One region of the Zhaonella formicivorans genome, then DNA from elsewhere that is predicted to be linked to it. Evidence: riboswitches for the same ligand, from Rfam matches in the RefSeq annotation. Region 1 holds a riboswitch; each other region holds the start of a gene.
What was found. Region 1 has a riboswitch for cobalamin ahead of cobT (nicotinate-nucleotide--dimethylbenzimidazole phosphoribosyltransferase). Riboswitches for the same ligand answer to the same signal wherever they lie in the genome.
Positions count from the first base shown of each region.

Region 2: another riboswitch for cobalamin. It lies ahead of cobU (bifunctional adenosylcobinamide kinase/adenosylcobinamide-phosphate guanylyltransferase); the one in region 1 lies ahead of cobT (nicotinate-nucleotide--dimethylbenzimidazole phosphoribosyltransferase).
Region 3: another riboswitch for cobalamin. It lies ahead of cobK (precorrin-6A reductase); the one in region 1 lies ahead of cobT (nicotinate-nucleotide--dimethylbenzimidazole phosphoribosyltransferase).

Region 1 covers NZ_CP085524.1:1,753,682-1,757,750, forward strand. The annotation lists gene EYS13_RS08685 (YkvA family protein) at 1-518, opposite strand, end outside; gene cobT (nicotinate-nucleotide--dimethylbenzimidazole phosphoribosyltransferase) at 815-1,870, opposite strand; cobalamin riboswitch at 1,960-2,144, opposite strand; gene EYS13_RS08695 (YkvA family protein) at 2,281-2,730, shown strand; gene folK (2-amino-4-hydroxy-6-hydroxymethyldihydropteridine diphosphokinase) at 2,734-3,570, opposite strand; gene folP (dihydropteroate synthase) at 3,573-4,069, opposite strand, start outside.
Region 2 covers NZ_CP085524.1:1,009,068-1,013,136, forward strand. The annotation lists gene cbiE (precorrin-6y C5,15-methyltransferase (decarboxylating) subunit CbiE) at 1-96, opposite strand, end outside; gene cbiD (cobalt-precorrin-5B (C(1))-methyltransferase CbiD) at 99-1,214, opposite strand; gene cobU (bifunctional adenosylcobinamide kinase/adenosylcobinamide-phosphate guanylyltransferase) at 1,217-1,792, opposite strand; cobalamin riboswitch at 2,006-2,174, opposite strand; gene EYS13_RS04980 (translation initiation factor 2) at 2,286-2,534, opposite strand; gene EYS13_RS04985 (LL-diaminopimelate aminotransferase) at 2,613-3,803, opposite strand; gene EYS13_RS04990 (PHP domain-containing protein) at 3,790-4,069, opposite strand, start outside.
Region 3 covers NZ_CP085524.1:1,939,246-1,943,314, forward strand. The annotation lists gene EYS13_RS09555 (energy-coupling factor ABC transporter ATP-binding protein) at 1-74, opposite strand, end outside; gene cbiQ (cobalt ECF transporter T component CbiQ) at 62-853, opposite strand; gene EYS13_RS09565 (energy-coupling factor ABC transporter substrate-binding protein) at 856-1,146, opposite strand; gene EYS13_RS09570 (energy-coupling factor ABC transporter permease) at 1,143-1,895, opposite strand; gene cobK (precorrin-6A reductase) at 1,902-2,672, opposite strand; cobalamin riboswitch at 3,064-3,343, opposite strand; gene EYS13_RS09580 (hypothetical protein) at 3,553-3,765, shown strand; gene cooS (anaerobic carbon-monoxide dehydrogenase catalytic subunit) at 3,960-4,069, opposite strand, start outside.

The DNA of each region.
Region 1 (4,069 bases):
TTTGCGATAAAATTTAAGATTTTTCGATACACTTTGGTATTGACCATGCTTTCTGCCCGGGCTGCTATTTCCTGCAATAGGACTATTAAATCACCGCTGCCGCTCCAGTTTTCCAGCACAGCCACGCGGTTGGAATTTAAAATTAAATTAATAATATGGACCGCCAACAACACATCGTCAGCGAAACCAAGAGGACCCAGGAGGGCCTCGGGAAAAAAGTCCACCGGAGAAATGAAGTAGGTTATCCCAGCGAAGATTACGGCCTTATTTTGCGCTGGAATACGCTTATCCCGGGCTAGCCGCACCAACAGCATAAATAAGTCCGGGGCAAAGAGAATCACTTCCGCTGCCATCTTGCCTTTCCGCCCGCCCTTTTTTTCGGCCCAGTCGGAAATTTGCTTGCGAATTTTATCAAAAAAATCCTGGGCTTTTTTTAAATCTTTTAAAGTAACCCCTTCGTCCAGCAGCTCAACTTTCACCGGTTCAAAATCCCCGGTCTTTTTATGTTCGTCCTGCATCAACCCTCAGCTCCTTCCCGGGCAGCCTCCACTGCCTTTTCCCCATCTCTGTATTATTCATTATGCTTCTCTTCCAGGGACCAATACTCCTCCTGCAGCTAAACAACTTTCTCCGGCCGGCTGTACATGCTGCTACCTGCTATTATTTCAAAAGAAGATACATCATTAAACGGGAAGCGGCTTCAGGCGTACAAAAAGGCAGCCTCTCAAAGTCTGCCTTTTTGTTTAGCTTAGTTATGAGGGTAGTTCCTCAGGCTGAAGCTTTGCTCTCATACTTTACACCCTTTGAAGTGCGCTTAAACAGCTCCCGAAACTCCCGCTTCGCTGAAAGTGGCCATTTCCCTTAACAGTTTCAGGCTGGCATCAACCAGGTTCATGGCCAGTGCTGCTCCCGTTCCTTCCCCTAACCGCATGTGCATCATCAGCACCGGCTTAATGCCCAGTATTTCCAGCATTACTTTGTGCCCCGGTTCCTCGGAGAGATGAGAACCGAGCATGTACTGTTTAGAAAGGGGAGATAATGCTCCTGCTATCAATGCGGCAGCACCGGAAATAAAGCCGTCGATAATTACGGGAACCCGGTGAGCTGCGCAGTTCAGGATAACCCCCACCAGCCCGGCTATCTCCAATCCGCCTACTTTGGCTAATACCTCCAGCGGTTTGTCCGGTTCCGGCTTGTTAATTTCCAAAGCCCTTTCAATAGCTGCTATTTTTATTTTCATCCGCTCATCGTCAGCTCCTGTGCCCCTGCCGACCACTTCCGGCACCGGCAGCTGACTGTAAGCAGCTACAATGGCTGTGCTGGGAGAAGTATTGCCGATGCCCATTTCCCCTATGCCGATTAAACCTGCTCCTTTCTCGATAGCTTCCTCGGCTATCTCAATTCCCACTTCAACGGCTTGTACAGCTTCCTCCATAGTCATGGCAGGACCTTGGGCCATATTTTTTGTGCCGTAAGCCACTTTTCTTTTAATGATCCCCTGCACATCAGGCAAATCAGCAGCCACCCCGATATCTACCACATATAGCTCAGCTCCAACGTGGCGGGTTAAAACACTCATGGCAGCGCCGCCTCTGACGAAGTTCAACACCATCTGGGGTGTAACTTCCTGAGGGAAAGGTGCCACTCCTTCTTTGACAATCCCATGGTCTCCGGCCATCAGGATAGCAGCCTTTCGTGGCAGCTCCGGTATCACCTGGCCGGTGATGCCTGCAATTTGTCTGGCCATATCCTCCAGCACACCAAGACTCCCCGGCGGCTTGGTCAAATCATCCAGGCGAGCCTGGGTTTTTTTCATTACCTCCTCATCCAGGGGCTTAATTTTTTTCATCGTTCTTTCCAGTTTCAGCATGTGTAAACCTCCTTTGTAATATAGGGAAATATAAAAAGCAAAAGCCCCCAGCCTGAAATAAATTCAAACCGAGGACTTTACCATCATCCCGACAGATCAGCTTTTAGGCAGGTCTCCTGGCTTACAGATCATAATTTCCCCGCACCTTCCCAAAAGGCTGGTGCCTTTCAGTGGTATCCGCGGGTAACTCCCTGCTTACAGTGGCGGGACCGCTGCAGGACTTGCACCTGATTCCCTATTCTCCCATACGGGCACCTAAAAGCTTATATTAGTTTGTCATCTGGGGCAGATATATTCCACAAGAAAATATAATTTCCTGCCTGAATTTAAAAAAGTATAAAATATATTCTATAATTATTCTAAGAATGGGTAAAAATAAAATATTCAATTGCCTCAAAGGAGGGCTAATCTTGGCAGCTAAAAAAAATTATATGGAGCTAGGCAAAACACTGGTGCGCCTGCCCAACTATACTAAGCTGCTATATAACTTACTTAAAGAACCGGAGGTTCCGAAATTAAGTAAAGCATACCTGGGTGCAAGTGTTGCTTACCTGACCGCCCCTGTGGACCTCATTCCAGGCATTATCCCGGTTATAGGCCAGCTGGACGACCTTTTGATCGTACTGTCCGCCATAGAAAAGGCATTGCTCTCCTGCACCAGGGAAACTGCCGCCAGGCATTTGAATGAAGCATCCCTTACTATTGAAGAATTGGAGCAGGATTTGTTATTAATCAAATCGGCTTTAAGAGCTTCGGGAAAAACTTTTGTCAGAGCTACAAGCCGCATGGCAGCCGGAGGTTTAAAATTGGCTGGAAAAGCAGCCTTAAAAACGGTAAAGCATCTTCTTAAAACCAAATGACTTCTATAAATCAACTTTTCTGACTTCTTCCCCGGTCAGGCTCTCTACTATTTCCTTAATATTTCTTTTATTTATTTCAAGTTCCGGGGCTATTTCGTACAAAGGAACCATCACAAAAGCCCTTTCCATCATCCTGGGATGGGGTATGGTTAATAATTCATCTTCAGATCGAAAATCCCCATATAACAAAATATCTACATCTATAATCCTGGGCCCCCACTTGATTACTCTTTCTCTTTTTAATACTTTTTCAATAAAATTGCAGTATTTTAATAAGGAGTAGGGAGCTAAAGAAGTCTCGAGCTCAACTGCTATATTTAAAAACCAGTCCTGTTCTGTGTAACCGACCGGCTCCGTTTCGTAATAAGAGGAAACCTTAGTAACATTAATGTGCTCGTGATTTCTCAGCAGTTCTACAGCTTGATCGATATTTGCTTTTTTATCGCCCAGGTTGCTGCCCAGACTTAAATATGCTTTGACTTTCCTTGTCCGCTTAATGGTTAAGCCAAAATAATCAAAAATGCCGTTAACAGGCGCCTCTGGTTTCCTGATCTGCACAATCACTTCCTGCACTCTACTGAATTTGTTTAATATTAAATTGGCTATAGCTTCTGCCAAAGCTTCGATTAATTTAAACCTTTTATTTTCTACTACATTTTTCACCATCTGATATACATCGGCATAATTGACAGTCTCGTGCACATCATCGGAAATACCCGCCTTGCATAAATCCAAAAACAATTCAATATCCACGAAAAATTTTTGTCCTAAAACATTTTCCTCAGGTAAAACACCGTGATAACCGTAGAAGGCTAAATTTTTGAGCAATATTTTGTCCATTTTTATTCGCCCCTGACAATAGCATCGGCTACCTTTGCCGCACGCATATTTTCTTTCACATCGTGGACCCTAACTATATCTACGCCTTGGATAATGCCCATCACAGTGGTGGCCAAAGTGCCTTCTACCCTCTCCCCTGAAGGCAAATCCAAAATCTTCCCGATCATGGACTTCCTTGAAGTCCCTAAAAGTATGGGATGGCCTAAATCGTTTAATTCCCCTAATCTGGACATGACCAGTATGTTTTGTTCAGGGGTTTTGCCAAACCCAATTCCTGGATCCAGAATAATTTTTTCCCGCTTTATTCCTGCAGCAGTTCCCAGCTGTATGGATTTTCGGAAAAACTTACAGATTTCTTCTATAATGTCTCCCTGATACTCTGTCCCCTTTTGGTTATGCATAACAATGACTGGGACGCCGTATTTAGCTACCACCGAAGCCATTTCAGGGTCTTTTTGCATTCCCCACACGTCATTAATCATATGGGCTCCAGCGCGAA
Region 2 (4,069 bases), 740 kb from region 1:
GCCGCCTACCAAAACCTGGGCGTTGTTTACAGTGTCCACTGCTTTCGGAATTAAATAATCCCTGCTCCCTGGTCCAATACCAACTACGTGTAGCAAACTCAATTACACCTCAATTCCTCCAATAATAGCGAAGCACTTTCATCCTGTCCCAGAGTTTCCCCACTTAAAGAGGTAAGGATAGTGCCAATTTTAATTTTCCCTTGTACGAATTCGCTTGCTTTGGCGCTGACTCTCTGGGCTAACTTTTCAAAAAGAAAATCCATTCCGGCTTCTTTTACGGTTCCTACTGCCTCTTCGATAGTATTGGCCCCCATAATGGCGTCGATCACCTCCATAGAAGCGCCTTGTAGAGCTGCATGGGCGGTAAGAATCTCTAACCTGGCATCGGCTACTTTGCTATGAGTGTGAAAGATTCCACCGGCTATTTTTATTAATTTGCCAATATGACCGTACAGGATTAAATTTGCAACTTGTCGTTGACAGCATTCCTGCAGCATAAAACCGACAAAATTGCTCATTTGCACAACTGCTTCTTCCGGCAACCTCCACCTTTCCATGGCCCGCCTTTGCCCCATCCTGCCGGGAGTCAGCACTAGTGTTTTATATCCCATGGCCAAAGCCAAGCTGATCTGGGGAACTAGGGAAGACTTAAAGGCTTCCTCCGACATAGGTTCCACAATTCCTGTAGTACCTAGAATGGAAATTCCCCCTACAATACCTAATTTAGGGTTAAGGGTTTTTCTTGCTGCTTCTTCTCCCCCAGGCACAATTATTTCCAGTTCGACCCCCTGACCTGCCTCCAGCAATGGCTGCACTGCTTCCTGAATCATTTTTCGAGGTACCGGATTTATAGCCGGCTGACCGGGAGACACTGCTAAACCCGGTTTCATAACAGTTCCAACTCCCTTACCACCTCTAATCTCTATTGTAGATCCCTTCATTACGGCTTTAACTTTGATTTCCAACCCGTGAGTTATATCGGGATCATCGCCGCCATCCTTGATTACGCTGCAGGTTGCGCTTTTCTGATTGATTTCTAGAGCATGCACAGGAATTGTGAGCGTGGTATTGAGAGGTGTTACAATTTCGACCTCCTTCACTTGCTGATTTTTGACCAAAGCTAATACAGCCCCCTTGGCTGCGGCTGCAGCACAGCTGCCGGTGGTGTAACCCCTCTTCCACATTCTCCCTTCATAGTAGCGATACATGTCCATTTTCAATCCCTTTCAGTAGATTGCATAAATTTGTGCAAACGCTTCAGCGCCAGAGGAATCCCGGACGCCACGAAATAAACTTCCTCAGCAGTCTCTGCTACTTCCTGATTCGCTTCACCTAAAAGGTCACGGTAAAACCTGCCTAAGCGGTTGTCTGGTACCAGGCCCAAGCCTACTTCGCTGGAGACAATGATCAGTGTTGAACCCGTGTTTTTAGCTGCTTGTAAGATCGCCCGGACTTCAGCGAGCACCGCTGCCCTGTTTTCTTCATCATTATCAGCGTTATTCCTCCAAAGCAAATTGCTCACATAGACAGATAAACAGTCCAAAAGAAAAACTTTCTCCGGTGCCCCAATTTTCCCTATCAAGTCCGATACACAGTACGGTTCTTCCAAAGTTTCCCAACCAGCAGGCCTGCGCCGCTGATGCAAGTCAACCCGAGCTTGCATTTCTTCATCAGTAATCACAGCTGTAGCGATATAAGAAACAACAGCGGAAATTTGCGCGGCCAGTCTCTCGGCAAAAGCGCTTTTACCGCTTCTGGTCCCACCGGTAACTAGAAAAATTTTTCCTGGCAAAAGCTCACCCCTCTTACCCTCCAATGAACTTATGTTTTCAGAGTAAGCACCAATGCCCGCTAGCGCGGCACCAACAATAGGATGAAAATGACTCTGGAGCGATTGGCAAAAAACGATACAGTATATTTTCAGATTAGACAAAAAGACCTCGCCTACGCTAGGTTGGCTGAGGTCTTAATAAGCTGCTTAACGCCTGTCCCTTAACGCGAAGGACATTGCGCAAAGTTATAGGCAGGTTTCCTGGCTACGGTTCATTCCTTCCTCCGCCTTCCCGGTTTAACCAGTGGCTATGGAGGCTTCTCCCCGTTACAGTGGCGCGACCGCTCAGGCTTTTCACCTGATTCCCTTCTCCTGTAACTTCACCCATGAGGTTTTATATTAAAATTTTTAAAATTTTGTCAGCTGGACTGAGAATTAACTGATCAGTATCAATTATAGCTCATACCCATTTTTTTGACAAGTTATAAAACAAACGTATCAGGAGCTGCCTTGGTTATTGGCTTTGTTTATTTTGCAGCAGGGCTAGCTGTCTGTTCCGTTCGAAGATTAAGCGCGCATACCTGGCGTTTTGCAGTTTTAAAATGCGTTTTTCCCTTTCCGCTCGCTGAAGCAGTTCAGCCTTTTCCCGCTCTATTCTTTCAACAAGTTGGATCAGAACGCGGCGGCTTACCCTCAGTTGCGCTACTTTTTCTTCCAGCTGACTAATCCGTTTCAAAAGTTCTTGTTCTTTAAGACTATCCAACAGTACCACACCCGTCCATAGAAAAATTCCCATAAAATTATATGCACGGGCAATGGTTTTATTGACAACTCAATTTACCTAGGCCGGTTTATTTTCCGTAACCTTGAAATCAAAACTTGCCTTAATCCTTGCTACTGCTTCCCGTAATCTTTCTTCCTCCTCTACCAGGGCAATGCGTACATATCCCTCACCAAGTTGACCAAATCCTATACCGGGCACCACAACTACGCCGGTTTTATGTAAAAGTTCTACAGCAAAAGCGTAGGAATCGGTGTATCCTTTGGGCAAGGGTGCCCAGACAAACATAGTTGCTTTTGGTCTCGGCATATCCCACCCCAGGTCTCTTAAACCATTCACCAGTACATCCCTTCTTCTGGCGTAGACAGCGGCGTTTTCCCGCACATAATCCTGGGGCCCGGTTAAAGCAGCCACTGCAGCTAACTGCACAGCTTTGTAAATGCCGTAATCTAAATTCGCTTTAACTGCAGTTAAAGCGGCAATAACTTCACGATTGCCGACTACAAAACCTATTCTGCATCCAGCCATGTTATAAGTCTTGGAAAAGGAATGAAACTCCACCCCTACCTCTTTTGCACCCGGAACCTGCAAAAAACTAATAGGTCGGAAGCCGTCAAAAGCAAGTTCTGAATAAGCATTATCATGACAGACGATCAGATCATATTCTTTTGCGAAATCAACCACTTCCGAGAAAAATTCATAGTCAGCCACTGCTGCCAAAGGATTATTGGGGTAATTTAAAAACAACAGTTTGGCCTCGCGGGCAACCTTTTCGGGTATATCCTGCAACTTGGGCAAATAATTATTGTCTGCTTGAAGGGGCACCGCAACTTTCTTACCTCCGGCCAACATTACACTTGCTGTGTAAATAGGATATCCCGGTTCGGGAACTAAAGCAATATCCCCCGGGTTTAAATAGGCCAAGCAAATATGGCCAAGACCATCTTGTGACCCCATTAAGGAGAGCACTTCATTCTGCGGATCCAACTGGACATTGAATCTTTTACCATACCACTCAGCTACGGCAGCCTTGAAAACATCCAGCCCCTGGGTTAAAGCGTAGCCATAAATACTCTTGTCGGCTACAGCAGCTTGTAGTGCCTCCACAATATGAGGCGCCGGCGGACGGTCAGGACTCCCTATACTCAAATTGATGATATCCACCCCGCGGGCTTTAACTTCTTTGCTCAATTTATCCATTTCACTAAAAATAGCCGAACCCAGTTTTTTCACCCTGCTAGCTTGCTCCATTTCCTACTCCTCCTTTTGCTTTTTCCAAAGCTTTAACTGCATGGTAGGGAACCACTGCGGCCCCGATTTCAGCTTTGCTTTCAGTGCCTATGCCATGAAAATCGGAACCCCCGGTGGCAATTAGCTTGTATGTTTTACATAAGCTCAAATAATTTCTCTTGTCGTCCTCGCTATGTAGTGGATAATAAACCTCGATCCCCTGTATGCCTGCCAGAATCAATTCTTTGACCAGGCGCTGATCACCCAGCAAACCAGGATGGGCGAGC
Region 3 (4,069 bases), 190 kb from region 1:
ATGCTATTTAACGCCTTGGTGCCATCGGGGTACGTAAAACTCAAGTTCACTGCCTCCAAAATCAGATCAGCCAAGCAAGCCCACCCCCTAAATATAACGCCAGCAAGACCATTGCCAGATCAATAAACCCGATTACCGCCAAATTTCTTTTCGATAAGACATACTCATTATCCAGTACATTGATGGCATCGGTATAGCATCTGGCCATCATTGTCACCGTCAATTCCCGGGATTTTTGCAAGGATTTGCCGAACAGGTTGACAACCAACCCTCCCAGCGAATGATAGGAGTTTCTCCAGGAGGCGTAACCCAGCCTGGTGGCCTGTGAAATATACATCCTGCCCGCAGTGTCCAATAAGACAAAAATAAAACGGTAGATGAGCCCCATCAGTTCCAGGAACAGCCCGGGAGTCTTCAATTTCTTCAATACCCAAATCAGATCGACCATAGGCGTGGTTAAAACAAGAAAATACAGGCAACTGACAGCCCCCAGGGATTTAAAAAAGAGATTTACTGCCAAAACCATGTCTCTATAGCGTACACCGATAATAACCGCTCCCAGATTAATTTCCTGCCAGTAACCGGCAGCCCGGTCCCCGAAGGAAAGCATGACGGTCAAAACTCCCGGCAGCAGAAAGGCCAAAGGCATGAGCAGCATTTTAGCATAATAACTTCCGGGAATCCTGGCCATACCCACTGTGGCTATGGCCGCTAAAGCAATCACAATTACAGAAATGACCAGTGAATCAGCCAGCAGGCAAATTAGCAATAAGCTTATGGCAAAGATGAATTTTTCCACAGGATGAACATCTTTAAGTGCGCTGGAATAGGCATACTGGTCGATGCTCAGCATTGTTAAATATTCCCCTTGTTTTTAGCCTTAGCCCGTGAAGCCCCTATGTAATAGCCAATAAAGCCGGCGCCTAAAGCCGCCTGCAGCGCAAAGAGCAAGCTCTCGATTTCCCCGCTGGGCGGCTCCCAGATGGGCGAGGCCCATGCTTGGTATTCAGGATTTAATTCACTAATAACCGCTTCTGCCTGGCCGTCGGCACCGCCAAACTCAGCCCCGCTCTTCAACAGTAAAGGAACAACAGCTAAGATAATAACCAATAAAATAAGCATCATGTTTTTGGCTGTAGTACTCATGCCTTTGCCTCCTTCTTTAGAACCGCCAGTTCCTGCAGTTCATTTTTGTTATAGGCGCTAAGCGTGTTAAAAACAAGTACTGTAAGCAAGCCTTCGCTGATAGCTAAGGGGAGCTGGGTTACGGCAAAAATAGCCATAAATTTGGCCATTGAAACCATAAACCCTCCTGTAGAAGCCGGGAAGGCCAATGCTAACTGTAACGAGGTAGTAACATAGGTTAACAGGTCTCCTATAGCGGAGGCCAAAAATACAGATAACCACACAGGCGCGCCTAATTTATCCCCAAGCTTATATATACCATATGCAGCAATAGGACCAACAATTGCCATCGAAAAAACATTGGCACCTAACGTGGTTAATCCGCCGTGGGCCAAAAGGAGCGCCTGAAAAAGAAGCACAATGCTTCCTAGAACTGACATAGCGGCAGGTCCAAAAATAATGGCTCCTAACCCCACTCCCGTCGGATGGGAAGAGCTTCCTGTTACGGAGGGCATTTTTAGGGCAGAAAGAACAAATGCAAAAGCCCCCACTACTCCCAACATCAACTTTAGATTTGGATTCTGCTTTGTTATTTTTTTGATGGACTTTAAGCCCAAAAGAACAAATGGCAAACTTAACAGCGTCCAAAAAACAGCCCAAGGAGCCGGCAAAAATCCTTCCATAATATGCATAGCGTAAGCTGCCTGCGGAACCGTCAAAAATGTCGCCATAAAATACAGAATATACATTGACCTTTTGGTTGCTTTCATTTTGAGTCACCTCATCTTTTTAAATTGGGCCACTGCCGCCAGCAAAGCCTCATAGTTTTGAACTTCGTTGCCCCAGCTTAAAGCAGGCCGTTTAATCACCACAACGGGGATTTTTAAACTTAAGGCTGCGGACATCTTTGTTTCCGTCCCTCCAGCCCGACCGCTTTCTTTAATAACCACTACGGAGGCGTTAAAAGTCTTGAACATCAGCCTGTTCATTTCTTTGGAAAAGGGGCCTTGCATGGCGATGATATCTTTTGGCCTTAAACCCAATTCCTGGCATTTTTTCACGACGTTATGATCCGGCAAAACCCTCACCACTATTCTTTTCCCCTTGGCGGCCGGGTGTCCAAGGAAAACTTCCAGGTTATTGCTGCCGGTAGTGAGAAACACCGTACTGCCCAGCTTAAAAGCCTTTTCCACCCCTTCTTCCCAGGAGTTGACAGGATGAATTAAAGGATGCCGTGGAATGTTTACTCTTTCCCTGACATAACGGACATAGGGGAGCATTTTATCCCGACAAAAACTGCCAATCAGCTGTGAGGCTGAGGTAGCAAAAGGGTTAGAAGCATCAACTACCAGGTCTATGCATTGCTTTTCATGTACCCGGCTCAAATTATCGTATGATAATTCACCGGGAAATATCTCCCCTGCAGTTTCAGTTGCCAGTTCCTTGCCGTAGTCGGTAAGAGCAGCCACCATCACCTGCAGCCCTTCCCGGCTTAAGAGGTTGACGATTTCCCTGCCTTCCTTCGTACCGGCCAAAACTAAAATCACCGCTACCCTTTCCCCCTCGTCCATGTTGTATAGAGTAAAAGCGCTGTTGTATGGTGTTCAAAAAAATACCCTAGTTTTACAAACTAGGGAGGATAAGCTTCAAAAAGGGCAGCCTTATCTAACCACCTCCCCGGTCAGGTGAAGATGCGATTAGAACAGGCCGGACCGCTATTCAAGGATCACCAGGAATCCCAAGTAGAATTTTGGCATTCCCTCCCCTTGCTGTACATACGGAAAATATGAATAGCTTCCATTTACTCTTTATCCCTCGGGACAAAGAACCTATTCAAAAGTATAAGTTATAACAGCAAAAAGCCCTCCAACCGACAGGCAGAGGGCTTACAAACCGAAAAAAAATGTTAAGACTCACTCCCCATCTACCGTGGGTTCAACTGCGAGCTCAGAACAAGCAGGTTTCCTGGCTCAAGGTCATTGCCTTACTATGCCTTCCCATTCGGCACTTAACCCAATACTGACATTTTGGTTAAACTGCATACTGCCATACGAAGCAATTTACTTTCATAACCCTTAAGTTAATACAAGGTTAATTGCCGAACAGTGGCTCAATATAGCAAGGCTACCTTTCACAGTGGCGGGACCGCGCCAGATTCCCACTGGCTTCCCTCTCGGCTTTGCATTTTCAGCAAAGCACTTGCTCCAAAGCTATTCTGTTTTCCCTAATTATACCAAAGACATAAGGTTTTAGCAATACCTTATAAAACTTTATTCAGTCACCAGTCGCCAGCAGCTAATGCCGTCAAAAGTACAGTCTTCGTAAAACAGTACGCCGGTACTGAATAAGTTTCGACCTCCTAACCTAAACTAACAGGGAATTAAAATATAAGGAGGTGTACTCTGGTTAATTTGGCCCAGAGGCTACATGAGAAACAATTCGGGTAAATCTAAGCCGCACAAAAAAAGCGGTGAATTACTGCAAGGAAAAGCCAAAGGCAAGGTAGGAAACACGAGACAATTGGATGCTTTGAAGCAAGAGGTGGCGGAAATCGGGTTGAACTCCAAAATAGAGATGGACCGGGAAAGAGGAGCTACCTCTCTTTTGAAAAACCTGAAAGCCAATAAAACAACAAAATAGTAAGCTGGGGAATCCTCCCCAGCTCAGGCTGTCGACAAACTATTATCAGCCAGCATGTATTATGGAGCGGGACTGGTTTCCACAGCCGTCGGCAGCTATGCTGCCGGTAACGGCGTAGGAGCTTGTCCAGAGCGAAATAATACATGCTGGCTTAGTCTACAAGCTGAATTGGGGAATATCCTCCCCAGCTTTCTTTATATGCCCAGGTGTTTCCTTCGCTCCATGATGAAGTTTTCAATGCCGTCTGCCACTTGGACCGGGTCGTCGCCCAGAGCCACCCTGCCGCCGGTTATCTCAACCAAAT